Regions from separate parts of the Mesorhizobium sp. M0136 genome, predicted to be linked through region 2. Evidence: predicted binding sites of a transcription regulator. Region 2 holds the regulator's gene; the other holds the start of a gene.
What was found. Region 2 encodes PhoB, which activates phosphate uptake and scavenging genes when phosphate is short. Its sites were predicted from a motif close to TGTCATNNANCTGTCAT; they were not measured.

Region 1: the regulator PhoB is predicted to act here: its motif matches at 3,437-3,453, upstream of ugpB (sn-glycerol-3-phosphate ABC transporter substrate-binding protein UgpB).

Annotation. Positions count from the first base shown of each region.
Region 1 is NZ_JAMYTP010000016.1:104,736-119,432, reverse strand. It holds gene ugpC (sn-glycerol-3-phosphate ABC transporter ATP-binding protein UgpC) at 1-233, opposite strand, end outside; gene ugpE (sn-glycerol-3-phosphate ABC transporter permease UgpE) at 241-1,089, opposite strand; gene ugpA (sn-glycerol-3-phosphate ABC transporter permease UgpA) at 1,098-2,015, opposite strand; gene ugpB (sn-glycerol-3-phosphate ABC transporter substrate-binding protein UgpB) at 2,064-3,374, opposite strand; gene NKJ35_RS20220 (bifunctional diguanylate cyclase/phosphodiesterase) at 3,667-6,099, shown strand; gene tlpA (thiol:disulfide interchange protein TlpA) at 6,102-6,785, opposite strand; gene argH (argininosuccinate lyase) at 6,821-8,221, shown strand; gene NKJ35_RS20205 (hypothetical protein) at 8,293-8,499, shown strand; gene lysA (diaminopimelate decarboxylase) at 8,517-9,785, shown strand; gene NKJ35_RS20195 (ArsR/SmtB family transcription factor) at 9,796-10,098, opposite strand; gene NKJ35_RS20190 (threonine/serine dehydratase) at 10,162-11,103, shown strand; gene NKJ35_RS20185 (TIGR02302 family protein) at 11,316-13,931, shown strand; gene NKJ35_RS20180 (LysR family transcriptional regulator) at 14,003-14,697, opposite strand, start outside.
Region 2 is NZ_JAMYTP010000016.1:4,582-19,278, forward strand. It holds gene tolA (cell envelope integrity protein TolA) at 1-94, shown strand, start outside; gene NKJ35_RS19620 (hypothetical protein) at 129-344, opposite strand; gene NKJ35_RS19625 (DUF2865 domain-containing protein) at 672-1,643, shown strand; gene NKJ35_RS19630 (hypothetical protein) at 1,728-2,081, opposite strand; gene pstS (phosphate ABC transporter substrate-binding protein PstS) at 2,735-3,796, shown strand; gene pstC (phosphate ABC transporter permease subunit PstC) at 3,856-4,845, shown strand; gene pstA (phosphate ABC transporter permease PstA) at 4,849-5,700, shown strand; gene pstB (phosphate ABC transporter ATP-binding protein PstB) at 5,697-6,500, shown strand; gene phoU (phosphate signaling complex protein PhoU) at 6,533-7,240, shown strand; gene phoB (phosphate regulon transcriptional regulator PhoB) at 7,257-7,946, shown strand; gene NKJ35_RS19665 (ROK family protein) at 7,956-9,200, opposite strand; gene xylF (D-xylose ABC transporter substrate-binding protein) at 9,485-10,525, shown strand; gene NKJ35_RS19675 (sugar ABC transporter permease) at 10,668-12,032, shown strand; gene NKJ35_RS19680 (ATP-binding cassette domain-containing protein) at 12,048-12,848, shown strand; gene NKJ35_RS19685 (CHASE domain-containing protein) at 12,978-14,600, shown strand.

The DNA.
Region 1 (14,697 bases), 100 kb from region 2:
ATGTCGCGCTCGGTCGGGCCGATGGCGTTGACCACCTTGCCGTCGATGGCGACTGTACCGGCCGAAATGGTCTCCAACCCGGCGATCATCCTCAGCAGCGTGGACTTGCCGCAACCTGACGGGCCGACCAGCACGCAAAGCTCCTTGTCAGGAATGGCGATTGAGACGCCCTTCACGGCTTCGACGCCGCTGGGATAGACCTTCTTCACGTCCTTCAGATCGACGGTCGCCATCAGAGTCTCACTTTTCGGATTCGACCAGGCCACGCACGAACCAGCGTTGCATCATCACCACGACGAGAATCGGCGGCACGATGGCCAGCATTGCCGTGACCATCACGAGGTGCCATTGGGTGTCGGCATCGGCGAAGGAAACCATCTTTCTCAGCGCGATGACGATGGTGTTCATGTCGTTGCTGTTGGTGACGAGCAGCGGCCAAAGATACTGCGTCCAGCCATAGATGAAGAGGATCACGAACAGCGCGGCGATGTTTGTCCGCGACAGCGGCAGGAGGATATCAAAGAAGAAGCGCCATGGCCCGGCACCGTCGACACGCGCCGCCTCGACCAATTCGCCCGGTATGGTCATGAAGAACTGGCGAAACAGCAGCGTTGCAGTGGCTGAGGCGATCAGCGGGACGATCAGGCCGGCATAGGTATCGATCATGCCGAGATCGACCATCACCTTGTAGGTCGGCAGGATGCGCACCTCGACTGGAAGCATCAAGGTGATGAAGATCAGCCAGAAGAAGGTCATGCGCAGCGGAAAGCGAAAGAACACGATCGCGTAGGCCGACAGGATCGAGATGAAGATCTTTCCGACCGCAACGCCGAGCGCCATGATCGTGGTGTTGAGGAGCAGCCTGCCGACGCTGACCCCGCCGATACGGCCGATGCCGCCGAACAGCGCCTCGCTGTAGTTGTTCCATAGCTGGCTGCCCGGCAAGAGCGGCAGCGGCGGCCTAAGGATCGTTTGCAGCGTGTGCGTCGAGGCCACGAAGGTGTAGTAGATCGGAAAAGCCACGATCAATATGCCGAGGATGAGCACGGCATGGGCGATGAAGGTGCGGAGCGGGGACTGGCCGATCATCGCTGCCCTCAGCCGTAGTGGACTTTGCGTTCCACATAGCGGAACTGGATCGCTGTGAGCGCGATGACGATGGCCATCAGGATGACCGACTGCGCCGCCGAGTCGCCCAGGATCAGATTGACGAAGCCGTCATTGTAGACCTTGTAGACCAGCGTCTCGGTCGTCTTGCCCGGCCCGCCGCCGGTGACGGCATGAACGATGCCGAACGTGTCGAACAGGGCATAGACGGTGTTGACGACCAGCAGGAAAAACGTTGTCGGCGCAAGCAGCGGGAAGACGATGGTCCAGAAGCGCTTGGTTTCGCCGGCGCCGTCCATGGCCGCCGCTTCGATCAGCGTTTTCGGCACCGCCTGCAGGCCGGCGACGAAGAACAGGAAATTGTAGCTGATCTGCTTCCAGGCAGCCGCCGACACCAGCAGGATCATGGCGTGGGTGCCGTTGAGCAGTGGGTCCCATGCGATGCCGAGGCTTCTCAGCAAATAGGCCAACGAGCCTATCGAAGGGTTGAACAGAAACAGCCACAGTATGCCGGCGATCGCCGGCGCCACGGCATAAGGCCATATCAACAGTGTGCGGTAGAGGCCTTTGCCGCGCACGGCCTTCTCGGCCATGACCGCGAGCAGCAGGGCCACAACCATGGCAACGATCGCGGTCGCAAGCGAGAACACCACCGTGACCTTGATCGAGTTGAGGTAGGCCGGATCGGCCAGCACCTTCCGGAAATTGGCAAACCAGACGAACCTGCTCTTCAGTCCGAACGGGTCTTGCCTGAGCATCGACTGGTAAAGCGCCTGACCAGCCGGCCAGTAGAAGAAAACCAGGGTTATGGCGAGCTGTGGCGCCACCAGCAGGTAGGGCAGGATCTTGTTGGGAAAGACGACGCGTGGAGACAGGCTGATTTCCCTCGCTATCCAGGCATCGCCCATGCGCGCTCGCGTGGGCGATATTCCAACCGACTGACCGAGACGATCTCGTTAGTTGTCCAGGGCTTCCTTGATCGCGGCGTTGCCGCGCGCGACCGCATTGTCGAGCGCCTGCTGGGCGGTTTGCTGGCCGGCCAGCATCTTCTCCAGCTCCTCGTTCTGGATATCACGCACCTGCGGCAGATTGGGCAGACGCACGCCCTTCGAATTGTCGGTCGGCGACTTGCCGATCATCTGCAGGATGGGTGTCTCGCGGCCGGGGTTCTTGTCATAGAAGCCTGATTTCTTGGTCGCCTCGTACGCGGCGAGCGTCACAGGCAGGTATCCCGACTTCTGGTGCAGGTATTCCTGTACATCGGTCTTGGACAGATAGGCAAAGAAGGCGGCAACGCCCTTGTATTCCTCGTCCGACTTGTTGCCGAACACCCATAGGCTGGCACCGCCCGGCGTCGTGTTCTGCGGGGCACCCTTGGCGTCACTGTCGTAGGGAAGCTGGCCGATGCCATAGTTCATGCCGGACTTGACGATATCGCCGAGGCCGCCCGACGATTCGGTGAAGATGCCGCATTCGCCGGCGAGGAATATCTGCTTGGCTTCGGAGGTGCGTCCGCCATATTTGAACGTGCCGTCCTTGGCCAGGTCGGCGAGCGCCTGGAAGTGGTTGACGAAAATCGGCGCATTGATCTTGAGTTCGACGTCGCCGCCGGCCAGGCCATTCTGCTGGGTGGCCCAAGGCAGGTCATTCCACGCCGCGAAATTCTCCAGATGGATCCAGGTCAGCCAGGTCGAGGTATAGCCGCAAGAAGCGGCGCCGCTCGTTTTGATCTTCTTGGCGGCTTCCCAAACCTCGTTCCAGGTCTTGGGCGGATTGTTCACGTCGAGGCCTGCCTTCTGGAAGATGTCCTTGTTGTAGTAGAGGATCGGCGAGGAGGAGTTGTAGGGGAAGGACAGCATGGTGCCGTCCGGCTTGGAATAATAGCCGACGATGCCGGGCAGATACTGGCTCTTGTCGAAAGTCATCCCGGCGCCGGTCATCACATCGGCCACCGGCTTTATCGCACCCTCGGCCGCCATCATCACGCCGGTGCCGACGTCGAACACCTGGAGGATATCGGGCGCTTGCCCGGCACGAAAGGCAGCGATGCCGGCATTCAGCGTCTCCGGATAGGTGCCCTTGAACACCGGAACGAGCTCATATTCGCTCTGGCTGGCGTTGAAATCCTTGGAGATCTTGGCGACGACCTCGGCGTTGGCGCCGGTCATGGCGTGCCACCAGCTGATCTGCGTGACGGCGAAGGCGGAGGTGGTGGAAAGCAGGGTCACGGTGGCGGCGATACCGGCCGCAAAGCCGAAGAACTTCATGTTTCATCTCCCGTTTGTCATTGGCGAAAGGGGCACCTCCGCAAAGCCAATATGTGGCGCTGATGACAATCGGACAACGGTTTTGTTGCCGATCAATGAACTCCATTCCTTCCTAAAGTGCACTCGCTACCGAAACCGGGCGTCAGAAACGACATCACCGCCTTTTTCGGCGCAGCGGCATCGGTTTTCCCCCGAAAAGACCCGCCTCATGGCCTACGGGTTAACTATTCGTTAAAATCTCCAAGAGCTAATCCGTCACACCTCCCTGTTAGTTTTGACCGAGTGAACCAGGATGCTGACGGTCTATAATTGTATCGTAAATCAGCACGACCTGAGACTGGTTGCGCTCGCCGCACTCGTCTGTGGAATTTCTTGTTTCTCTGCGGTTAATCTCCTTAAGCATGTCGGCCGATCGACCGAGCGAAACCGGCTTGTCTGGCTGATGATCGCCGCGGCCTCGACCGGGTTCGGCATATGGGCGACGCATTTCATCGCCATGACCGCGTTTACGCCGGGAATACCGAACGCATACAATCCGGGATTATCCGCCTTTTCGCTTGCCGCCGCCGTCATCCTGACCGCGCTTGGGATGTGGGTCGCCACCTTGCGGCGCGGCATCGACCATTTCCTCGTCGGTGGCGCCATTCTCGGCGGCGCCATCGCGACGATGCACTACATCGGCATGGCGGCTTTCGAGGTCGAAGGCCGGGTCGTATGGAACCTGCTCCTTGTCGCGATATCGCTTCTGGCCGGCGTGACCCTTGCGGCACTGGCGCTCCTGGTCGTCTTGCGCCGCCCGTCAGCGCTCTCGACTCTCGGCGGCGCCGCGCTTTTGACGCTGGCCATTTGCAGCTTGCATTTCATCGCGATGGCCGCGGTGTCGATCATTCCGGATTCCTCGATTGAAATATCCGAACATTCCATCGAGCCCATTTCCCAGGCCTTTGCCGCAGCGGTCGCCAGCCTTGTAATCCTTGTGCTGTCAGGTGCCGCGCTGTGGATCGATCTGCGTTTTCGCCGCCAGAAGCTCGAGGCCGATCGCATGCACGATCTCGCCAATGCGGCGGTGGAAGGTCTGATCGTTTGCGATGGCACCCGCATCGTCAGCGCCAATGACAGTATGGCGAAGCTGACCGGAACAGCGACAGCCACCCTGAATACGATGCAACTCGGCGAGCTTTTCGACGGACAGAGCGCAGCCGCTATGTCCGGCTTCGGCGAACAGGCGCAGGAAGCGACATTAAGGGGCAGCGACGGCGCGAGAATTCCTGTCGAGCTGATCGCCAGGAAGATCACCTACTGCGGCAGGCCTCATACGGTGCTTGCCGTTCGCGACATCCGTGAGCGCAAGAAAGCAGAAGAAGAGATCCTCCGCCTCGCGCATTTCGATCCGCTTACCGGGCTTGCCAATCGGCGGAGCTTTTCTTCCCGGCTGGAAGCAGAAGTCGCCTCGATGGATCGTGGCGGCAAGGATGGATATCTGGCGCTCCTGCTGCTTGACCTCGACCGGTTCAAGCAAGTCAACGACCTCTACGGCCACAGCGCCGGTGACGCGATGCTGCAGAAGCTCGCGCACTGCATCTCCGGCATCCCGCGCAACGGACAGATGCTCGCGCGTCTCGGCGGTGACGAATTTGCCATCATAGCTCCGAACCTCCCCGACCCCCTGGCCGCAGGCCGGATAGCCGAGGACTTGTTGGCGGCGATCCGCGAGGAAAACAGGGTTTCGGTCGGCTCCGGCCTCGTCTCGGCCAGCATCGGCATCGCCTTCTTTCCGCTGGATGCCGAAGACCAGGCCGGCCTGATCAGCCATGCCGACACGGCACTCCATCGCGCCAAAACCGAAGGCAGGGACAGTTACCGGTTTTTCGAGATAGCCATGGGCACCGCGGCCCGCGACAAGCGCGTGATGGAGCATGAATTGCGCCAGGCCATCGCCCGCAAGGAGTTCCACCTCGTCTACCAGCCTCAGAAGGAAATCCGCGGCGGCAGGATGATCGGCTTCGAAGCCCTGGTCCGGTGGCAGCACCCTGAGCGGGGGGACATTTCTCCGGCTGTTTTCATCCCCGTGGCCGAGGACAGTGGCGCGATCGCCCAGATCGGCGACTGGGTGCTGACGACGGCTTGTAACGATGCTGCTCGCTGGACAAATCCGCTGATGGTCGCAGTCAACGTCTCCGCCGTGCAGCTTCACAATCCGAACTTCAGCCGCAAGGTGCATGACGCACTGGCGAGGTCCGGCCTGGCACCCGGCAGGCTGGAACTGGAGATCACCGAAACAGCCCTGGTGAAGGATATGCCCCGCGCGCTGGCAGCCTTGAGGCAGGTCAAGGCGCTTGGCGTGCATGTAGCGATGGACGATTTTGGCACCGGCTACTCTTCGCTGTCCAACCTTAGCGCCTTTCCCTTCGACAAGATCAAGATCGACGGGTCGTTCATCAAATCGGTCGACAAGAACGCCCAGTTCGCGGCGATCGTCCGCGCCGTGCTGGGGCTTGGACGCGGTCTCGGCCTACCGGTCCTTGCGGAAGGCATCGAGACGCCCGGTGAATTGCAGTTCCTGGACGCCGAGGCTTGCGAGATCGGGCAAGGCTATTACCTCGGCAAACCGGCTCCGATCGAGACGTTCGGCGAACTGACGGGCGTGGCTGCTCCGGCAATCCGCACAGCCAGCCGACGCGGCGCAAGCATTGCCGTGCTCAAGCCGCGCCTGCGCACGGTCTGAGCCTATCCCGGCTGAAGCGCCGCCTCGACCAGACGCTTGGCATCCGGCCCCGACCATTCGGCCGGGCCGTTCATATGGGCGATGAGGCAGCCTTGCCCATCGATCAGCATGGTGACGGGCAGACCTAGCGCCAGGCCGCGCATCTTGACGTCGTTGAACAGCGCCATCGTAGCATCGCGATAGTAGCCGAGCGACTTGACGCCGGTGTCCTCCAGGAATTTCTTCGGTTTGGCATCGTCGCCGGCATCGACGTTGACGGCAACAACCTGAAACGCATCGCTGCCCATCTCCTTCTGCAGCGCATCGAGCGCCGGCATTTCGGCGCGGCAAGGTGCACACCATGTCGCCCACAGATTGAGCAGCACCGTCTTGCCGGCATGATCGGCGATCGTCGTCGGCTTGCCGTCGGGGCCGTTGAAGGCAAGGCTTTTCAGCGATTGCGGCGGATCCGCCGGCAAAAGCGCGGCAACCTGGCCGGTAGCAGCGGCGGCGATCTTCTTGGCACGGTCGGTCTTGGCGACGCAGGCGGCGTCGTCCTTGCCGCCGCCGGCGGCCACTTGCGCGGGCGCCTTGTTGCCAGAACTGCTTTCCCTGACATATACCGCGACCGCGCCGGCCAGCACGCCCGCAACCAAAGCGGCGAGGATGAGACGCAAAGCCGGGAAGAATCTATTGCCGTCTGCCATTTTTTAAAAACTGCTCCGGAGCACGGGTTATAGCGATGAACGACAAGAAGGCCAGCAACCAGATGTGGGGCGGACGTTTTGCCTCGGGTCCGGCCGCAATCATGGAAGCGATCAACGCGTCGATCTCGTTCGACCGCAAACTCTATGCGCAGGATATTCGCGGCTCGATCGCCCATTGCCAGATGCTGGCGCAAACGGGCATTATTTCGGCGGCCGATCAAGAAAAAATCACTCACGGGCTGAACACGATCCTGGCAGAGATCGAGGCCGGCACATTCGAGTTCTCCACCAGGCTGGAAGACATCCACATGAATATCGAGGCCCGTCTGGCCGATTTGATCGGGCCCGCAGCTGGCCGCCTGCATACCGCCCGCTCGCGCAATGACCAGGTGGCGGTCGACCTCAGGCTGTGGGTCAAGGACGAGTGCTTTCGCGTCGCCGAGGCGCTGAAGGGGCTGATCACGGCGTTCCTAGATCGCGCCGAGGAGCATGCGGCAACGGTGATGCCGGGCTTCACCCACATGCAGGCGGCGCAGCCGGTGACCTTCGGCCATCACTGCATGGCCTATGTCGAGATGTTTGCGCGCGACCTGTCTCGCGTCCGCGATGCGATTGAGCGTATGGATGAAAGCCCGCTCGGCGCTGCCGCCCTTGCCGGCACCAGCTTTCCGATTGACAGGCACGAGACAGCGAAGGCGCTTGGCTTCCGCGAGCCGATGCGCAATTCCCTCGACAGCGTTTCGGATCGCGATTTCGCGCTCGAGTTCCTGGGCGTAGCAGCGATCTGCGCGACGCATCTGTCGCGACTGGCTGAAGAGATCATCATCTGGTCGACGCCGCAATTCGGCTTCGTCAGGCTGTCGGATAGTTTCTCGACGGGTTCGTCGATCATGCCGCAGAAGAAGAATCCCGACGCTGCCGAACTGGTGCGCGGCAAGACCGGCCGCGTCACCGGGCACCTCGTCGGCTTACTGACAGTAATGAAGGGCATGCCGCTGACCTATGGCAAGGACATGCAGGAAGACAAGGAATCCGTCTTCGACGCGGCCGAGACGCTCGACCTGATGCTGGCGGCAATGACCGGCATGGTGCGCGACATGACAGTGAACACCGCGGCGATGAAAAAGGCGGCCGGCGCCGGCTATTCGACTGCGACCGACCTCGCCGACTGGCTGGTGCGCACGCTCGGCCTGCCGTTCCGCGAGGCGCACCATATCACTGGCCGGGCGGTGGCGCTGGCCGACGACAGGAAGATCGGGCTCGACAGGCTTTCGCTGGAGGATCTGCAGTCCATTCACCCCGGTATCAGCGCCGACGTGTTTTCGGTCCTTGCCGTGCAGAATTCTGTAAAGAGCCGCACGAGCTTCGGCGGCACCGCGCCGTCCGAGGTGCGCAAGCAGATCCGCTACTGGAAAAAGCGGCTCGCCAAGGCCTAAGACGTGGGGTGCAATGGCCGCAAAACTCGGCTAGAAGCGGCTGCGGGCAACAGTTTCGGACGGATGGCACGATGACCGGAAGCAGGATTTTGGTGACGCTGACGCTGTTGGCAGCAATGGCCACCGTTGCGGCCTGCGGCAGGAAGGCTGCGCTCGATACGCCCTACGCAGCAGCCGTGCAGGCCCGCAAGGACGCCGAGAAGGCCAAGCAACCTTTGCCGCCGGAACCGGAAAAACCTGTTGAGGACAAGAAATTCATCCTCGACCCGCTGCTCTGATTTTTCGGACCAATCTCGTGAACCATTTCGACTACCGCGACGGCGCGCTGCATGCAGAGGACGTGGCGATATCAGACATCGCCGCCAGCGTCGGCACGCCGTTCTATTGTTATTCGACGGCGACGCTGACCAGGCATTTTCGCGTCTTCACAGAGGCCTTTGCCGGGCTCGACGCCCTCGTCTGCTATGCCATGAAGGCGAATTCGAACCAGGCCGTGCTGAAGGTGTTGGCAAGACTCGGCGCCGGCGCCGACGTGGTCTCGGAGGGCGAATTGCGCCGCGCTTTGGCGGCCGGCATTCCGGCAAGCAAGATCCTGTTTTCGGGCGTCGGCAAGACCGGGCGCGAAATGGATTTTGCGCTCTCGGCCGGCATTCTCTGTTTCAACGTCGAATCCGAACCGGAGCTGGAGCTGCTGTCGGCCCGCGCGACCGCGCTGGGCAAGATCGCGCCGATCTCGCTGCGCATCAATCCGGATGTCGACGCCAGGACGCACAACAAAATTTCGACTGGGAAGGCCGAGAACAAGTTCGGCATTCCCTGGCAGCAGGCACGAAAGGTTTATGCCCGCGCGGCTGAGCTGCCGGGCATCAAGGTCACCGGCATAGACACCCATATCGGCAGCCAGATCACCGAATTGCAGCCCTTCGACGAGGCCTTTGCGCTGCTGGTGGAGCTGGTCGGCGCCCTGCGCTCCGACGGTCATGCCATCGAGCACATCGATGTCGGCGGCGGCCTTGGCATTCCCTACCGCGTCGACAACAACCCGCCGCCTTTGCCCGATGCCTATGCCCGGATCGTCAGAAAGCATGTCGCCGAGCTCGGGCTGAAAGTGATGTTCGAGCCAGGCCGGCTGATCGTCGGCAATGCCGGCATCCTGGTCTCGGCGGTGATCTTCGTGAAGGAGGGCGACGCCAAGAACTTCCTCGTCGTCGACGCCGCGATGAACGACCTGATCCGGCCGACGCTTTACGACGCTTTCCACGACATCAAGCCGGTGGCGCAGCAGCCGGCCGCAGCACCGCGCATGAAGGTCGATGTCGTCGGCCCGGTTTGCGAGACCGGCGACTATCTCGGGCTCGACCGTGACCTGCCCCGGCTGAAATCCGGCGACCTGATCGCTGTCGCCACCGCCGGCGCCTATGGCGCCGTCCAGGCCGGCACCTACAATACCAGGCTGCTGGTACCGGAAGTGCTGGTCGACGGCGACCGCTTCCACGTTGTGCGCCCGCGCCAGACCTATGACGAGCTGATCGGACTGGATTCGGTGCCGGACTGGTTGGAGTAGAACTCTGCAGCTACAGGCGGTGCTGAATGAGCGCCCTGGCTTCGGCGATCCTGTTCTCGTTCCGGCGATAGAATGTCCACTGCTTGATGCGCTTGCTGCGCAAAAGCCCTGCCTGGGTGAGCACACGCATATGTTCGCTGAGCGTCGCCTGGGTGATCCCCAGCTTTTCCGCGATCAGCAGCGCGCAGACTCCGTCGTCGACCAGATCGCCGTCCGCCTGCGGCGGAAAATGCGCGCGCGGGTCCTTGAGCCAATCGAGGATCTGCAGCCTGCGCTCGTTGGCAATCGCTTTGAAGACATCGACCTCTTGCATTTAGCTACTTTGCCAAGTTACTAAGTAATGTCAACTCTGAATGTCAGCCCTGGGAGTGAATGCATGCTGCACGGCCACACGATCACACGCGAGCGCATTGCGGCGATGGAACCACGCATCCGGCCCTTCGTGCGCCACACGCCGGTGCTGCGCGTCGACATGGCCGATTTCGGCCGTCCGCCTCTGCCGGTCGACCTGAAGCTTGAGTGCTTGCAGCATTCCGGCTCGTTCAAGGCGCGTGGTGCGTTCACCAATCACCTCGAACGGCCGGTTCCTGCGGCCGGCGTCGTCGCCGCATCGGGCGGCAATCACGGCGCCGCCGTCGCCTATGCCGCCATGCGACTCGGCCACAAGGCGACCATCTTTGTTCCCGAAGTGAGCCCGCAGGCCAAGCTGGACCGCATCCGCGGCTACGGCGCCGAGCTGATCGTCGGCGGCGCCCGTTATGCCGAGGCGCTGGCCGCCAGCGAGAGCTTCGCCGAAAAATCCGGCGCCCTGCAGATCCACGCCTTCAACCAGGAGGAGACGCTGGTCGGGCAGGGCACGCTCGGCCTCGAAATCGAGGCCGACCTGCCGGAGCTCGACACCCTGCTGGTCGCTGTCGGCGGCGGCGGCCTGATCGGCGGCATCGCCGCCTGGTTTTCCGGCCGCATCAGGATCATCGCGGTCGAGCCGGAGGGTGCGCCGACGCTTCATCGCGCGTTCGCGGCGGGCCGACCCGTCGACGCGCCGGCTGAGGGCGTCGCCGCCGATTCGCTCGCGCCAAAGCGTGTCGGCGAAATGATGTTTCCTATCGCCGAGGCATTCGTCGAGCGCTCGATCCTGGTCGGCGACGACGACATTGTCGCCGCCCAGGCGGCGCTGTGGGACCGCGTGCGAATCATCTCCGAGCCGGGCGGTGCGGCCGCCTTCGCGGCGCTCCTGTCCGGCCGCTACACACCGGCTAGAGGCGAGCGCGTTGCCGTACTGGTCTGCGGCGCAAACGCCAATCCGGCGAAATTCTGACAATATCCGGGGCATTATTGTTCACGTTTTGGGGAACCGCCTCGCCTTCGCCGTGTTTGTTGGTATCCTTAGGGCGATGTGCATCCGCTTGGACGCACGAAGTACGCGCTAAGATTTTAGGTCTTCGCATCGTGCTTCCCGGAAATCGACTTTTCGGGCCCATGCGATAGACTCGTGAGGCCTGGGCTATCCCGCCCGGCCAGGAAGGGCCGATGACGCAACGACCCATTTTCACCAGCGATCGCAGTCTGGCCAGGCGCCTTGCCTTGAGCCGGCTGGGGACGCAGGTCTCGATAATCGTCGAACGCGGCTGGCCATTGCTGCTGCCGCTGATCATCGTCGCCAGCCTGTTCCTCAGCATTTCGTGGCTCGGCCTGTTCCCATTTTTGCCCGATCTGGCGCGGATCGGTCTTATCACGGCATTCGGCGTCGCAGCGCTTGCCGCACTCTATCCGCTGCGTTTCTTCCGCACGCCATCCAGTGCCGAGGTCGACCGCCGCATCGAGGCGGCCAACCGATTGCTGCACAGCCCGGTGCAGGTCCAGACCGATCGCCCGAGCGGCAAGGAAAGCATTTTTTCGCAAGCACTGTGGCGCGAGCATCAGCGGCGCATGGCGGACCGGCTGGGCGAGCTTGGCGGCGACGTGCCGCGCACACGCGTGCCGGAACGCGACCCGTGGGCGTTGCGCGCCGTTGCCGCGCTTTTGTTGGTCACTGCCTTTGCCTTCTCCTTCGGGCCGTCGGGCGGCAGGCTGGGCGACGGCTTTGTTGCCCGTGCCGCCCGCGACGTCGTGCCGCCGCGCATTGATGCCTGGGTGACGCCGCCGGCCTATACCGGCAGGCCGCCGATATTCCTGAACGCCCCAGTCCTTGCCAACAACGCCACTCAAACGTCGCCGACCTTCACCGTTCCGGAGGGCAGCGATGTGTCGCTGCGCGTCACCGGCGGTTCGGGCGAGGAAACGCTGAGTTACGCCGACACCGGCGGCAACACCCGCGCCATCGATCCGACCGGGCCGCAAGCCGCCAAGACTGAGGCAGCTCCGGCAACGCCTTCCACCGTGCGCCAGTTCAGCGGCAAGTTGACGGCCGACGGCACGCTGACGCTGCAGTCCGGCGACGGCGAGCTCGGCCGCTGGGCCTTCGCCATAATTCCCGACAAGCCGCCGCAGATCCGCTTTGTCGGCGAGCCGAAGCGCGCCGTCAACGGCGCCTTCGAACTCAACTACCAGATCGACGACGACTATGGCGCGGCCTCCGCCAAGGCGGTTTTCGCATTGGCCGATCCGCAGCCGCCCAACGCGCATCCGCTCTATGGCCCGCCGGAAATGCCGCTGACGTTGCCGCGCCGCGGCGGCAAGGCGAATGCCGCTAAGACGACGAAGGACCTGACCGACCATGTCTGGGCCGGTGGCAACGTCAAGCTGTCGCTTGTCGCCACCGACGGTGCCGGACACACGGCGACCAGCGAAACCAAGACGCTGGTGATGCCGGAGCGGCCATTCTCCAACCCGTTGGCGCGGGCTGTTGTCGAGCAGCGCCGCATGCTGGCGCTCGACGCCTATGCCAAGGACCGGGTGCTCGACCTGATGGATGCGATCACGCTCAGGCCCGAAGACACGTTCGACAACATGACGCACTACCTCGCCATCATGAGTGCCCGCACCCGGCTGAAGATGGCCGACAGCGACGACCAGTTGCGAGACGAGGTCGCTTACCTCTGGGAGATCGCGCTCGGCATCGAGGAAGGCAATCTGTCGGCGGCCGAGAAGCGGCTGCGCCAGGCGCAGCAGGCGCTGCAGGATGCGATCAAGAACGGCGCCAGCGACCAGGAGATCGAGAAGGCGATGAAGGAACTGCGCGAGGCGATGAACCAGTTCCTGCAGGAATTCGCGGCGCGGGCGCAGCAGAATCCGAATGCGCCACAGATGCAGCAGAACGGCCGGGAACTGCGCCAGAGCGACATCGACCGCATGATGGACCAGATCGAGAACCTGGCGAAATCCGGCAATCGCGACCAGGCGCAGCAATTGCTGTCTGAGCTGCAGGACATGATGAACAATCTGCAGGCAGGCCGCCAGCAACAAGGCGGTCAGCAGGACAGCGAGATGCGCCAGCAGATGGATAAGCTGGGCGAGATCATGCGGCGCCAGCAGGAGATGATGAACGACACGTTCCGCATGGACCAGATGCAGCGTGGCCAGCAACAGCGCGGGCAGAACCGCGACGAGCAGCTCGGCGAGAACGGTGAGCCGGGCCCGATGGACGAACAGGGCAAGCCCGGTCTGGGCGACGACCGCGATCCGCTCGGCCGGCCGGGGCAGATGACGCCGCAGGAATTCGCCGATGCGATGAAGCAGTTGCAGGAAGGCCAGGGCAAGCTGCAGAGCGAGCTCGATCAATTGAGGAAGAGCCTCGAAGGCATGGGCCTCGACCCCAATGAGGGGTTTGGCGAGGCCGGCAAATCCATGGGCAATGCCGAACAGGCGCTCGGCGAGGGCGAAGGCGACCAGGCCGTCGGTCACCAGGGCCGCGCATTGGAAGCCTTGCGCAGGGGCGCCAAGGACATGATGAAGCAATTGCAGGCGATGCAAGGCGACCAGGGCGGCAACGGCCAGGGCGGACGACAGCAGAATGCCGACCGTGACCCGCTCGGGCGGCCCCGCACCAGCGAGGGCCCCGATGACGGGAGTTCGGTGAGAGTGCCTGACGAGATCGACGTGCAGCGTGCCCGCCAAATCCTCGAAGCGATCCGCAAGCGGCTCGGCAATGCACTCAGCCCCGATATCGAGCGCAGCTATCTGGAGCGGCTGCTGGAGCTGAAGTAAGGCTGCCTGTATTCGGAAGATCGCCGCGCGCGGTCCGTGCTGGCCGCCACCGCCGGACTGAGCGGCATTCTTTAACGGTTGGTGAAAGCCTCGCGGATCGCCTCTTCCATGCCGTCGATGGCCTCGCCGGAAGCGTTCGGGTTGCGCCGCAGCACCACGTTCGAGGAATCGATGTCGCCGAACCCGTCGGCGGTCGTAAGCTCGCGGCAGCCGGCCGGGATGTTGCTGCGCGAGATCGGCGCAATCGCCAGCCCGGAGGTGACGGCGAGCCGCAGGCCGCCATTGGTATCGCTGGTGTAGGCGACACGATAGGCGAGATCGCGCTGTTCCAGCGACTTTATCGCGAAATCCTTGCACCAACCGGCACGGTTGTAGAGCGCGATCGGCACCGGCCGCTCCTCATGCATGTGATGCAGCTCTGACGTCACCCACACGGTCGGGTCATGCATCAGCACCTCACCGCCCGACAGATCCTGCCATTCGAACACCACCGCCAGATCGAGCTCGCCAGCGGCGAGCGCCGCGATCTGCGCACCGGAATGCGCGTAGCGGACGGTGATGTCGACCTGAGGATGGCGCTTGGCAAAGGCGCCGAGCGCGCGCGACAGGATCGCGTGGCCATATTCCTCCGGGATACCGATGCGCACCGGCCCGCCAAGCGGCGCCGCGACCATCGATGCCGCCGTCTCGTCGAGCAGTGAAACGATGCGCCTGGCGTTGGCGATGAGCTCGCCGCCGCGCCGTGTCAGCGCCACACCGCGCGAGC
Region 2 (14,697 bases):
GCTGGCTCAAGGCATCCCGGGCAAGGTGTTCACTCTGCAATTCAACTCGCCCAAACAAGAACAGGCTGCACCGCGAGTGAAGGCTTCGCCTTGATCTTTTCCAAAAACCGGATTCCACTTTTCGGGATCTAGTGGCGGCTTCGTCTGGCCTCGACATGTCGCGCCAGTTCCGGCATCTCGAAGACATAGTCGCTCCAGGCCGATTCCGGAATCTGGCCGGCGAGATAGCACTCCAGCAAAAGCCTCTGCTCGTGGTCGAGTGGCCTTGGTACGCGTTCATGGTCCAACCCAAGTGAATGGAACAGATTCCTGGTCAGCCCCGCGACAGTGAAGTGGATCGACATTTGCGGTCTCCTCCGTTGGACGCTCAACGCCGAACCTGGGGCTAAGGTTTCAGCAACGGGCGGCCGGTAACGCCGGATTGATCGCGGTGCGGAACCAGCCGCGCGCTTCAAAATTTCGCCGTGGCGGGCGTCGTTGCTGCCGGTTCGTCTCAATCTTGAAATAAAAATGTAATATTGAATTCACGCGAGCGGATGTACTACACTAGAACTTAAGTCTTCGATGGTGGAGTGGTCTACTTCAATTAGATAAAACTGATTTAGCCAGAACTTATCCATAGTCGACAAAGAAATCCTGTTCTCGGTGCAACAAGGACAATGGTCGTTCCAATGACACGCTTCTGGCTCTTCACGATTCTGATGCTGGTGTCGGCAATAGCCATTGCGCTCGGCACATCCTTCTCCTACGCGGATAGCTGCGGTGCTATCAGGAGCCAATTTCTTTCGGCGGGGCGCAGCGGCGGGACCAGCCCCGAGCTTGCCCGACTGCGCCGGCAACTCGGCGCGCTTCAAAAGCTGGAGAGACAACGCCGATGCACGGCGAAAACGGCCGGCTTCTTCTTCAACCCCTGCGCCGACCTGGTCGCCAGCAAGGCGGAGGTGCAACGCCAGATCGCCAGACTGTCGAATTCGGGCAGGGACACGTCCGGATTGAAGGCCAGGTTTGTCGCGCTGGGCTGCGCCGCCCCCGCTGCCAAGAAACAGCCGGCGCAGCAGCGCACAGCAGCCAAACCCCAGTTCGCAGGCGCAACAATGGGCGGCAATCGGATGCTGTTTTGCGTTCGCTTGTCGGACGGATATTTCTTCCCCGCGCCAAAATCGCAGTTCGCCAAGAGCGACGATCTGAAGGAAACGGTCGATCAGTGCCGCTATATCTGCGACGATGCCGGCGTCGACCTCTACACGCTGAGCGACGCCACTCGCGAGACTGAAGAGATGGTCGCGCTCCAGTCAGGAAAACCCTATGTGGAGCTACCTGCCGCGTTCCGGTACCGCGACGACGCGAACTTCAAGGCCTGCGACGTCAAGCGCTATTATCGGCGCGTCGCCGAACTCAGGGCACGAACCGTGACACCGGCCAACATGACCAACGCCATCATTCCCTTGCCGACGGCAAAGCCGGATTTTGGCATCGTCGCGGAAATTCCTGAATCCGGGATCGAAACCGCCGGTGCCGTTCCTGCAGAGGCAAAAACGCCGGTTGCCGAGGTGCAAGGCGCTGCCCAGCATCAGTCGATCGAAAGGGCGATCGGCGCACGGCCGGTGAGAGTGGTCGGGCCGGCCTTTTTCCCGGCGAACTGACCCAGGCGGGCGATGTTCCGAGACGGCGAACTTTTGACCGGATAGCCGCTTCGAGGCGTAGGGCCGTCGACCGACGTCGGCTGGTTATTCGCAGACCATGCGGGCCCGTTTGCCGGGCTCGCTGACGTTCCTGCAAGTTAGCGCCTTCGTCGGCTCCGGCGACAGCACGGGTGGGTTGTTGGTGGCCCTCCTCCGTGGCGCTGCAACGGAAGCTGCATTCCTGCGCATCGCCGGCCTTTTCGTCGTTTGCGGCGCCACTGGAAAGACGTCGGTCTCCAGTTGCGACTGTTCGGCTTGCGCCTGCGGCGAAGGCCGATCCCAGAACCGGCGAACATCGAGCGGCTTGGGAATGATCACGGTGCCGTCATAGCTGCGCGCGCAACCGCTTCCCAGAGGCAGCGCCAGGCACAGGAAGACAGGCAGAATCCGTCGAGACATCAGCAATACCCCTGCAAGCTTATAACGCCGCTTCGGCCTAACCGACAACCGGCGGAATAGGGCGAAGGGAGTAGATACCGTGAAGTAGAAGTCGTCGCGCTTCCCGTCGAAGGCCTTGCTCGAAGATCGAACGCCGAGTCGGGCGCGAATGGGGGTCCAGCGCGAGTTAGAAACTTGCGATTCGTCAACGCTTCCAGCGTAAGGCCATGGTGCGATCGCACCATACCAAAGCCGCGCTCAGTGGCGACAATGGGATGTTCGAAGTTCCGCTCCTCCAGTTACGGGCGGGAGCAGCGACCGCCGGCAAGAAACAGGGTCAGATTTACCCCAACGGACCTGTTTCGGCGATGGCGCGGCCATGACACGTTCTGGCTGCATGCAACGCGCTCCCGTCCGGCTTTTTTCTTTTAAAGCCGGTGGCTGCGATCGCCGAGCAGACGATGCCGGCCGGAAATCACGCAAGCTGCTGATTCCAGCGGCAAACCGCCGCCCATGCCGACAAAGCCCGCGGCCGCTCCTTCTTAACCCGGCTGGACGACGTTACCGGAGCGACATGAAACTGTCATGCGACTGTAATAATCGGGGGCTATTGGCCTCAGCGGGCGCCGGAGGAATGGCGCCGAGAGACCATATTCCGAACAGGAGCAGGCCACATGAGACATTTCATCCGCTCGGCGGCCGTTGCGATTGCAATGGCTGCGGCGACGACCACCCTCACCCTGTCCGCCGCGCTCGCCGCGGACATCTCCGGCGCCGGCGCCACCTTCCCCTACCCGATCTATGCGAAGTGGGCCGACACCTACAAGAAAGACACCGGCGTTGGCCTCAACTACCAGTCGATCGGTTCCGGCGGCGGCATCAAGCAGATCAAAGCCAAGACCGTTACCTTCGGCGCTTCGGATGCGCCGCTCAAGGGCGACGAGCTTGAAGCGTCCGGACTGGCTCAGTTCCCGATGGTGATGGGCGGCATCGTTCCGGTCGTCAACCTCGAAGGCATCAAGCCGGGCGAGTTGGTTCTCGACGGCCCGACGCTGGCCGACATCTTCCTCGGCAAGATCACGAGCTGGGATGACGAGGCGATCAAGAAGCTCAATCCCGACGTCAAGCTGCCTTCGCAGGCGATCGCGGTCGTTCACCGTTCCGATGGTTCGGGCACGACGTTCAACTTCACCTATTACCTCGGCGACGTCAGCGCGGACTGGAAAGAAAAGGTCGGCGTCGACAAGGCCGTGGAATGGCCGGTCGGCATCGGCGCCAAGGGCAATGAGGGCGTTGCCAACAACGTCTCCCAGACCGGCGGCGCGATCGGTTATGTCGAATACGCCTATGCCAAGCAGAACAAGCTCACCCACACCGACATGATCAACAAGGACGGCAAGAAGGTCGAGCCCACCGCAGCCGCGTTCTCGGCGGCAGCGGCCAATGCCGACTGGAGCTCGCAGCCGGGCTATGGGGTGATCCTCGCCAATGAGCCGGGCGCCGAGTCCTGGCCGATGACGGCGGCGACGTGGATCCTCCTGTATAAGAAGCCGGACGACGCCGCGACCACCGGCGAAGCGCTCAAATTCTTCGCCTGGGCGTATGACAAGGGCGACGAGATGGCCGGCGAGCTGGACTACGTTCCGATGCCCGACAAGGTGGTTGAGAGCGTCAAGGCCATGTGGGCCAAGGAAGTCGTCGGCGACGATGGCAAGCCGCTCTACTCGGCTATGTAATCTCCTCCAGGGAGGGCGTCGACGGCGCCCTCCCTGTTGCCTTTAATTGCGAGGACCCAATGACCATCGCTTCCGATGCCATGCCATCATCTGCAGCAGCCCGGGCCAGGGAAGCTACGGTGCGGCGCTTCGCGCTCACAGATGCCATATTTCGCGGACTCACCCGCGCTTCCGCAATCCTTGTGCTGGTCATCCTCGGCGGTGTCGCGATCTCGCTGTTTGCCGGCTCATGGCAGGCGCTGTCGTCCTTCGGTTTTTCTTTCCTGACGACTGAGAGCTGGAATCCGGTCACGGAAAAATTTGGCGCACTGGCGCCGATCTACGGCACCCTGGTAACGGCGGCGATCGCCATCCTGATCGCGGTTCCGATCGGCATCGGCATTGCAATCTTTCTCACCGAGCTCTGCCCGCGCCCGCTCAGGCGCCCGATCGGCATAGCGGTCGAGCTGTTGGCCGGCATTCCCTCGATCATCTATGGTATCTGGGGCCTGTTCGTGTTCGCGCCGTTCCTGCAGACGACGATACAGCCCTTCATCATCAGCATCTTCCACGGCGTGCCGGGACTATCCAGCCTTTTCGCCGGCCCTCCTTACGGCATCGGCCTTCTGACCTCGGCGCTGATCCTCGCCATCATGGTGTTGCCCTTCATCACCTCGATCACCAAGGACGTTTTCGATACGGTGCCGGCGGTGCTGAAGGAATCGGCCTACGGCATCGGTTGCACCACCTGGGAAGTGACCCGGCGCGTGGTCATTCCCTATACCCGCATCGGCATCATGGGCGGCGTCATGCTTGGCCTCGGCCGGGCACTCGGCGAAACCATGGCGGTGACTTTCGTCATCGGCAACGCGCATCGCATCAGTGCCTCCCTGTTCGCACCGGGCACGACGATCTCGGCGACCATCGCCAATGAATTTACCGAGGCCGACGGCGACCTCTACACCTCCTCGCTGGTCGCGCTCGGCCTGATCCTGTTCGTCATCACCTTCCTGATCCTTGCCGCCGCCCGCTATATGCTGATGCGGATCGACGCCCGTACGGGAGCCTGACCGATGTCGACATCCTCATCGCTCCACAGCCGCCGCAAAGCCAGGAATTCGGTGATGATGGCGCTTTGCGTCGTCGCCGCCGGCATCGGACTTGCCTGGCTGGCGCTCATCCTCGGTGCGTTGATCTATAAGGGCACAGCCGGGCTTTCGTTCGCGGTCTTCACCGAGATGACGCCACCACCGGGCGAAGCCGGCGGCCTGCTCAATGCCATCGCGGGCAGCCTGCTGATGACGATCATCGCCATTGTCGTCGGCACGCCGATCGGCGTGCTGGCGGGAACCTACATGGCCGAGTATGGACGCTTTTCGCGCATCACCACCGTCGTCCGCTTCATCAACGACATCCTGTTGTCGGCGCCGTCGATCATCATCGGCTTGTTCGTCTATGAATTGATGGTGCGGCCAATGGGACATTTCTCGGCCATTGCCGGCGCCGTGGCGCTTGCCATCCTGGTCATTCCGGTGGTCGTGCGCACCACTGAAGACATGCTCAACCTGGTGCCGAACGCGTTGCGTGAAGCCGGTGCCGCGATCGGCGCGCCACGCTGGGTGGTGATCCGTTCGGTCGCCTACCGCGCCGCATTGTCCGGGATCGTCACCGGCATATTGCTGGCGATAGCACGCATTTCCGGCGAGACGGCGCCGCTGCTCTTCACCGCGCTCAACAACCAGTTCTGGAGCAGCAATATCAACGCGCCGATGGCCAGCCTGCCGGTGACCATCTTCCAGTTCGCTCTCAGCCCTTACGAGGAATGGCAGCAACTGGCGTGGACCGGCGCACTCATAATCACCCTGACGGTTCTGGGCTTGAGCATCCTCGCCCGCAGCCTTACCGGACGCAGAGAGGACAGATGACACAGATGTTGTCCCCAGACATGACGATGACCGAAACGGTCACCGAGAAGACGAAGATCGAGGTCAAGAACCTCAACTTCTACTACGGCCAGAGCAAGGCGCTGAAGGACATCAGCCTGTCGCTGCCCGAGCGCAGCGTCACGGCCTTCATCGGCCCTTCGGGTTGCGGGAAATCGACGCTGCTGCGCGTCTTCAACCGCATCTACGAGCTCTACCCGAAACAGACCGCCGAGGGCCAGGTGCTGCTTGACGGCAAGAACATTCTCGACCGGTCGCAGGATCTCAACCTCCTCAGGACAAAGATCGGCATGGTGTTCCAGAAGCCGACGCCGTTCCCGATGTCGATCTACGAGAACATAGCCTTCGGCGTCAGGCTCTACGAGAATCTCGGCAAGTCCGAGATGGACGGCCGCGTCGAGCAAGCGTTGAAGCGGGCCGCGCTGTGGAGCGAGGTCAAGGACAAGCTAAACGCCAGCGGCTTGAGCCTGTCCGGCGGCCAACAGCAGCGGCTCTGCATTGCCCGCACCGTTGCAGTGAAGCCGGAAGTCATTCTGCTCGACGAACCGGCTTCGGCCCTCGACCCGCTGTCGACGGCCAAGATCGAGGAACTGATCGACGAGTTGCAAGCCGACTACACGATCGTCATCGTCACCCACAACATGCAGCAAGCAGCGCGCGTGTCGCGCCAGACCGCCTTCATGTATCTGGGTGAACTGGTCGAGTTCGACCGGACCGAGAAGATCTTCACGTCGCCCCGCGAGAAGCGCACGCAGGACTACATCACTGGCCGCTTCGGCTGAGCCGTTCCGATCATGCATATGAGGACAGGACCATGGGCGAACACACAGTCGCTTCTTTCGACGAGGATCTCGAGCAGATCAGCAAGCTGATCCGCGACATGGCCGACCTCGCCGGTTCGATGGTCGGCGGGGCGACCAAGGCCCTGTTGAATTCCGACAACGTGCTGGCGCAACGCGTCGTCTCCGACGACGCCATCATGGACGCGCGTCAACGCGAACTGGACGACCGCGCCATCACCCTGATCGCCAAGCGCCAGCCAATGGCTCACGATCTGCGCCATGTCGTCGGAGCGATCCGCATGGCCGGCGACCTCGAACGCATCGGCGACCTTGCCAAGAACATCGCCAAGCGTGTGAGCGCGGTCGGCCTCAGCGTCACGCCGCGCGACCTTTCGCATTCCATCGATGCGATGGCGCAGCTGGTGCTCATCCAGGTGCAGGGCGTCATCGAGGAATATGCTGCAGGCGATGCGGCCGCGTTGGCCAAGCTGCGTGCCGCCGACGAGCGTATCGACGTCAAATACACGTCGGTGTTCCGCGAGCTGTTGACCTACATGATGGAAGATCCGCGCAACATCACCGCTTGCACGCATCTGCTGTTCTGCGCCAAGAATCTGGAGCGGATCGGCGACCATGTCACCAACATCGCCGAAAATGCGTATTATGTGCTGACCGGCGAGCAATTGCCGGTCAACCGTCCGAAGCAGGACGAAACGACAATGTCCGCGCCGGTGACATGATGGGGGTGCCCAGCCGATGATCGCACCACGCATAATGGTGGTGGAGGACGAGGAGCCGTTGGGCGTGCTGCTCCGCTACAATCTCGAATCCGAAGGCTACCAGGTCGAGGTGGTGACACGCGGCGACGAAGCCGAGATCCGTTTGCAGGAGAATGTGCCCGACCTTCTGGTGCTCGACTGGATGATACCGGCGGTTTCCGGCATCGAGCTCTGCCGCCGGTTGCGCGTGCGCCCCGAAACCGAGCGGCTGCCGATCATCATGCTGACCGCGCGCGGCGAGGAGAGCGACCGGGTGCGCGGTCTTTCGACCGGCGCCGACGACTATCTGGTCAAACCGTTTTCGACGCCGGAATTCATGGCCAGGGTCAAGGCGCTGCTGCGGCGCGCCAAGCCGGAAGTGCTGTCCAGCGTGCTAAAGGTCGGCGACATCGTGCTCGATCGCGAATCGCACAGGGTCTATCGCAAGAAGAGCGAAATCAGGCTCGGGCCGACCGAATTCCGGTTGCTCGAGTTCATGATGCGGCATCCGGGCCGCGTCTTCTCGCGTAGCCAGTTGCTCGATAATGTCTGGGGCGAGACGATCTACATCGACGAACGCACCGTCGACGTGCATGTCGGGCGGCTGCGCAAAGCCGTCAATAACGGCCGCATGCCGGATGTCATCCGCACCATCCGCGGTGCCGGCTATGCGATCAGGGAAGATTGACCCGCCTGGTCAGGCGACGTTCTTTCTGACGCCGGGCCTCATTTGCGCGCCCGGCGCGAAAATCTCCTGGTCGACGAAGTTTAACGCCCGCATCGCGCAGCCTTCGCGGATCAGCGGCAATTCGTTTGGCTCGGTGTCGAAGGAGATCGAGCCCGAATGCTGGCCACCGGCGGTCTGGGCGATGGCCTTGCGCAAGGCCGGTTCGATCAGATCGAAGGCAGCGGCACTGGCGCCGACCATCGCGACCGGTGCCGGATCGATCAGCGCGAACAGCGAGCCGAGACCGAAACCCAGCGCTTCGCCGGCCTTGCGGTAGGCCTCGCGTTCCGGCCCATCCTTCTCGCGCGCCCGGGCCGCCAGAGCGCGCATGTCGGCGTCGCTGACGTCGGCGATAGGTTCGCTGTCTTCGCTCATCTGCCTGGCGTTGCGCCAGATGGCATAGTTGCCGGCATAGGCTTCGATGCAGCCGCGCCTCCCGCAGCGGCAGAGCGCGCCGCCCGGACGATGGATCATGTGGCCAAATTCGCCGCCCGAGGAATGCGTCCCGGTGAACAGTTCGCCCTTCAGCACAAGCCCCATACCGATGCCGTGCGAAAGCAGGATGGCGATGAAGTCGTCGTGATAGCGATCCGGATTGCGCCAGCGCAAAGCTACCGCCATCATATTGCAGTCGTTCTCCACCGTGGCCGGGATGCCGAATTCGTCCTCCAGCATGTCGGCAAAGGCGATGTCGGTCTGCGGCGTGATCGGCGACCACAGCATGGCGCGCGCAGGGGAGTCGGTAATGCCCTGAATCGCCAGGGCGATGCGGGCGACACTGCGGACGTCAAGGTCTGGGTCCTCAAGCCGGCGCCGGACAATGGCCATGCATTCGCGGGTCAGCTCGTCGCGCGGCATGGTCAGCGTGTCCAGCCGGCGCTGTTCCTCGGCGACCACCTGTCCCGCATAGTCGATAATGGCGGCCGACAGGAAATTCAGCGACAACACCACGGTCAGCACCGCCGCCGCTTCCGGGTTGAGGGCGAGGCCGACCTGCGGACGACCGCGTTTCAACGAAACGGCCTCACTTGCCTTGCTCTCGGCGAGGATGCCTTCCCGTATCAGGTCGGAGGAGATCGCCGATATGGTTGAATGACTGAGGCCGGTGGTGGCTGCTATCTCCGTACGCGATGGCTGGCCGGCCCGGCGCACCGCCGAGATCACCATCGCCCGGTTGCGCCGGCGCAAATCGTCATGGCGGATTCCGACCGACATCGTTTTGCTTTCCTCCCGGTTGCCGCGGCCGCTCATGAACCGGAAGCCGTCGGTAATGTCCGACAAATAGTGTCAGATGCGGCAAATAGTGTCAGATGCTGGTGGCGCTGTCATCGTTTATTCCGACGCTCGAAAAAACTCGCAGAGTCATCAAAATCCATCACAATCGATGTTGACAGCAGCCGGAGATCGGGCCAGTATTTTTTCGAGGCTCGAAAAAATTAGAGCTTCCAAGCTGGTCGTTGAGCAATTGGTCACGCCGTACGCGGCGCAGGGAGGATATGATGAAGAAATTCACGACCGCCATTCTGGCGGGTGTCGCCATGACGCTGGCGCTGGCGTCGGTGGCGCAGGCGAAAGACAAGGTCATCGGCGTTTCCTGGTCGAACTTCCAGGAAGAGCGCTGGAAGACCGACGAGGCCGCAATGAAGGCGGCCATCGAGGCCGCCGGCGACAAGTATATTTCCGCCGACGCACAGTCCAACCCCGGCAAGCAGCTCACCGACGTCGAGAGCCTGATCTCGCAGGGTGCCAATGCGCTGATCATCCTCGCACAGGATGCCTCGGCCATCGGGCCGGCCGTGCAGAAGGCACTGGACGAAGGCATCCCGGTCGTCGGCTATGACCGGCTGATCGAGAACAAGGACGTGTTCTATCTGACCTTCGACAACAAGGAAGTCGGCCGCATGCAGGCCCGCGAAGTCTTCAAGGTGAAGCCGGAAGGCAATTACGTCTTCATCAAGGGTTCGGGTTCCGATCCGAATGCCGATTTCCTGTTTGCCGGTTCGATGGAGGTGCTGAAGGAGGCCATCGACAGCGGCAAGATCAAGAATGTCGGCGAGGCCTATACGGACGGCTGGCTGCCGGCCAACGCTCAGAAGAACATGGAACAGTTCCTGACCGCCAACGACAACAAGGTCGATGCCGTGGTCGCGGCCAATGACGGCACCGCCGGTGGCGTCGTCGCCGCGCTGACGGCGCAAGGGCTGGCCGGATCGGTTCCGGTCTCGGGCCAGGACGGCGACCACGCCGCACTGAACCGCATCGCGCTTGGCACACAGACCGTGTCGGTGTGGAAGGACGCGCGCGAGCTCGGTAAGAACGCCGCCGAGATCGCCTCGCAGCTTGCCGACGGCAAGCAGATGACCGACATTGCCGGCGTGAAGGATTTCACCACGCCCGGCGGCAACACGGTCAAGTCGCTGTTCCTGACTCCGGTGGCCATCACCAAGGATAACCTCAACGTCGTCATCGACGCCGGTTGGATCAAGAAAGAAGAGGTCTGCGCCGGCGTGGCGGCTGGCACTGTTGCGGTCTGCAACTGAGCCGACGTTTCCGAGAAGTCCGAACGCCGCGGCCGCTCGCCGCGGCGTTTTTTCAAAAAGAATTGTTTTTCCGCTTCCGGCGGATAACTTCTAGGCTGCTTCCGGCATCCGCGGCAGACGGCAACCCGGCGGGAGAAACATGATGACCGACACGACTTCCAACACGCCGGTCGACAGCACGGCAGACCGGGCGCGGGAATCCGAGCTCGGCATCGTTGCCCGGTTTCTCAAGGCAACCGAGATCGACACCCGTATGCTCGGCATGATCGGCGCGCTGTTGGTCATCTGGATCGGGCTGCATGTCGTTTCCAGCGTACGGCTCGGCGTCAATCCGTTCGACTTCGACAGCCGGACCTTCCTGACGCCACGCAATCTCTGGAACCTCTCGGTGCAGACTTCCGCCGTGGCCATAATGGCCGCCGGAATGGTGCTGGTTATCGTCATGCGCAATATCGACCTGTCGGTCGGTTCCGCCGAAGGCCTGGTCGGCGTGGTCATGGGCTTTGCGCAGGTGCATTTCCTGGTGCGAATGATCGGTCTGCAACTCGGCAACCCCTGGATCTGGATCCTGGCGCTGGCCATTGGCCTGGCGCTCGGCCTTCTGATCGGAGCGTTCCAGGGATACATCATCGCTTATCTCGAGGTGCCGGCCTTCATCGTGACGCTGGGCGGCCTTCTGGTCTGGCGGGGTGCCGCATGGTGGGTCGCCAGCGGTCAGACGATTGCGCCGCTTGATGCCACTTTCCAGCTGATGGGCGGTGGGCCGGCGGGTTCGATCGGCGCGCGATGGAGCTGGATCGTCGGAATTATCGCGTGCCTGGCGGTTGTGTTCATGCTGCTCAACGGACGGGTGCAGCGCAAGCGGTTCCGCTTTCCGTTGCGCCCGATCTGGGCCGAGACGTTCCTCGGTGTCCTCACCTGCGCTGTCATCATGGGCGCCATATGGCTCGCCAATTCCTATCCTTGGCCGGTCGGCATCGTGAACAGATACGCGGCGGCCAACAATATAACGGTTCCCGAAGGCGGGCTGTTCATCGCCCATGGCATCGCCATACCCGTGCTGATGGCTGTGGCCGTCGGGCTGATCATGACCTTCATCACCAAGCGTACCCGTTTCGGCCGCTATGTCTTCGCTATCGGCGGCAATCCGGAAGCCGCCAACCTTGCCGGTATCAACACGCGTTGGGTGACCATGAAGGTGTTCATGATCATGGGCGTACTGGCAACGATCGCCGCGGCGATCTCGTCTGCCAGGCAGAACTCGTCGACCAATGCGCTGGGCACGCTAGACGAACTGCTGGTCATCGCCGCCGCGGTCATCGGCGGCACGTCACTTGCAGGCGGCTCCGGCACGGTGCTCGGCGCCATGCTCGGCGCACTTTTGATGCAGTCGCTGCAATCCGGCATGGTGCTGCTCGGCATCGATTCACCGCTGCAGAGCATCGTCGTCGGCGCCGTGCTGGTGCTCGCGGTCTGGCTCGATACCGTCTATCGCAAACGCGTTTAGGGAGGAGGAACGATCATGGCCGACAAGACCGCTCCCACGGGCACGCCGCTGATCGACATGCGCAACATCTCGATCGCCTTCGGCGGCATTCGCGCCGTCGACGATGCTTCGGTCGATCTTTTCCCGGGCGAGGTGATGGCTTTGCTCGGCCACAACGGTGCCGGCAAATCGACGTTGATAAAAATCCTGTCCGGCGCCTATAAGCGCGATGCGGGCCAGATTTTTGTCAACGGCGAGGAGGCTTCGATCTCCAACCCCCGCGACGCCAAGAAGTACGGCATCGAGACGATCTATCAGACGCTGGCGCTGGCCGACAATGTCGATGCGGCCGCCAACCTTTTTCTCGGCCGCGAGCTAATGACCGGCTGGGGTACGCTCGACGACGTCGCCATGGAGGCCGAGGCGCGCAAGGTGATGGGCAGGCTCAATCCGCGTTTCCAACGCTTCAAGGAGCCGGTGGTAAAGCTTTCGGGCGGCCAGCGGCAGTCGGTGGCGATCGCCCGCGCCATCCTGTTCAATGCTCGCATCCTGATCATGGACGAGCCGACGGCGGCACTCGGGCCGCAAGAGACGGCGCAGGTCGGCGAACTGGTCAAGCAGCTCAAGGCCGACAGCATCGGCATCTTCCTGATCAGCCATGATATTCACGACGTGTTCGAGCTTGCCGACCGTGTCTGCGTCATGAAGAACGGTCGGGTTGTCGGCACGGCGCGCACAACCGACGTCACCCAGGACGAAGTGCTCGGCATGATCATCCTCGGCAAGTGCCCACCCGGCGCCATTCCGGGGCCGGGCGCGCTGAAGATCGCCGCATGAACGAGAATTAGCCGGCTAATCACAAGCCGCCAAAATGTGCCAGCCGTCACCATGCTTTGGCTTGGCCATTGTGTTGGCGTCGGGACTTGCCCATAAAGATGCCGAACCGTCCACGGGACGTATCAGCAATTGAAGAAGCTGTTTCCGACCGTCGCTTTTATCGCCGTCGCGCTGATCAGCCTGACGATGGCGGGCTTTGCCTATTTTGCCACCCAGGAGGCGGCCCGCATAAAATTCGAGGCGACGGCGGACGACGCGCTTAACCGGATCGAAAGCCGCATCGACCTGGACCTGTCGCTGCTGCGCTCAACGCGAGCGCTGTTCGACGCGCGCAATGGCGGTATCTCGCAAGGCGAGTTCAAGGCTTTCTTCAACGCGCTCGACATCGACAATAATTTCGCCGGCCTGCGCGGCATCGGTTTCCTCCGCCTGGCGAAAACTGGCAACGAGGCGGCGGTCGAGCGCGACATCCTGCACGATCACGGCGCAAGCCATCCGATCTACCCCGACACGAACTTACCGTGGCGTACGCCCATCGTGCTGTTCGAACCGCTGGATCTGTCCAACCAATCCAGCATCGGCTACGACATGTTCACCGGGCCGGCGCGGCGCGAGGCGATCGAAAAGGCGATGGCCGACGATCAGCAGCACGCCAGCGGGCTCGTGCAGCTCGGCAAGGATACGGGTGCCGCGCAGACCTTTACCGGGTTCCTCGTCTTCGTCCGGCTCAATGTCGAAACCGCGCCGGACGCCGTGAACGCGACGAGATCCTCGACTGCCGGCTTCCTTTATGCGGCCTTCCGCGCCCGTGACCTGTTCCAGGCTGCGCTCAGTCGGGCACCATTGCTGCCGGTCAACACCGAGATCTATGACGGCACAGTTGACAGCGACAACCTGCTGTTCCAATCGGAGACGCCGCCTGTTTCGAGCCTCGGCGACAGGCTGCTGGTCACCCGCAAGATCACGGTCGCCGGGCGGCCGTGGGTCGTCCTGTTCAGGCCGACAAGTGCTTTCTCGCAACCTTCCTCGCGCGCCATCCCAGTGATGCTCGGATTGTTCGGACTGCTGCTTGCGGGCGCCATCGCGCTGGTGGCCCGCTATCAGGAGCGGGCCTATGAGGCGATCTCGCTGCTTCACGAAACGACCGAAAAGAGCCTGCTGGAAAAAGACCTGATGCTGCAGGAGATGAAGCATCGCATCAAGAACTCGATCACGCGGGTGCTGGCAATCGCGCGCCAGACAGCATCGCACACCACCGACGTCCAGGAATTCTCGGCTTCTTTCTCGGCCCGGCTGCAGGCGATGGCGGCTTCCCAGGACATGCTGACGCGCTCACGCTGGCAGAAAGCCGATCTCGGCGACCTGCTGCGCATCGAGCTAGGCCAGGTGTTCGGCAGTGAGCTTCCTGAAGGGCTGCTGTCGGGACCGCAGGTTCTTCTCGATGAAAAGACGACGCAGGCACTCGGCCTCGTCTTTCACGAACTGGCGACGAACGCGCTGAAGCATGGCGAAGCCGGCAATTCAGTCGGTGCGCTGAAGGTCGACTGGTCGCTCGAAGGAGGTAGCGGCGCCCGGACATTGGCTCTCAACTGGCGCGAGGCCGGTCAGAAGAAGCTCGCGACACCGGCAAAGAGCGGTTTTGGCACCAGACTGATCGATCTCAACGTCACACGCGAATTGCGTGGCACAATCAGGCGCGATTTTCGCGAAGATGGTTTGAACGTGGAAATCAGGGTTCCGCTGCCGGCCTGAAACGCCTCTCGTGGGCCGCGTCGCAACAGCGCTTCAAAGGGCAAACGCGGAGACAGGTGGCCTGCCTCCGCGTTTGCTGTTCGCCTGGAGCTCGAAA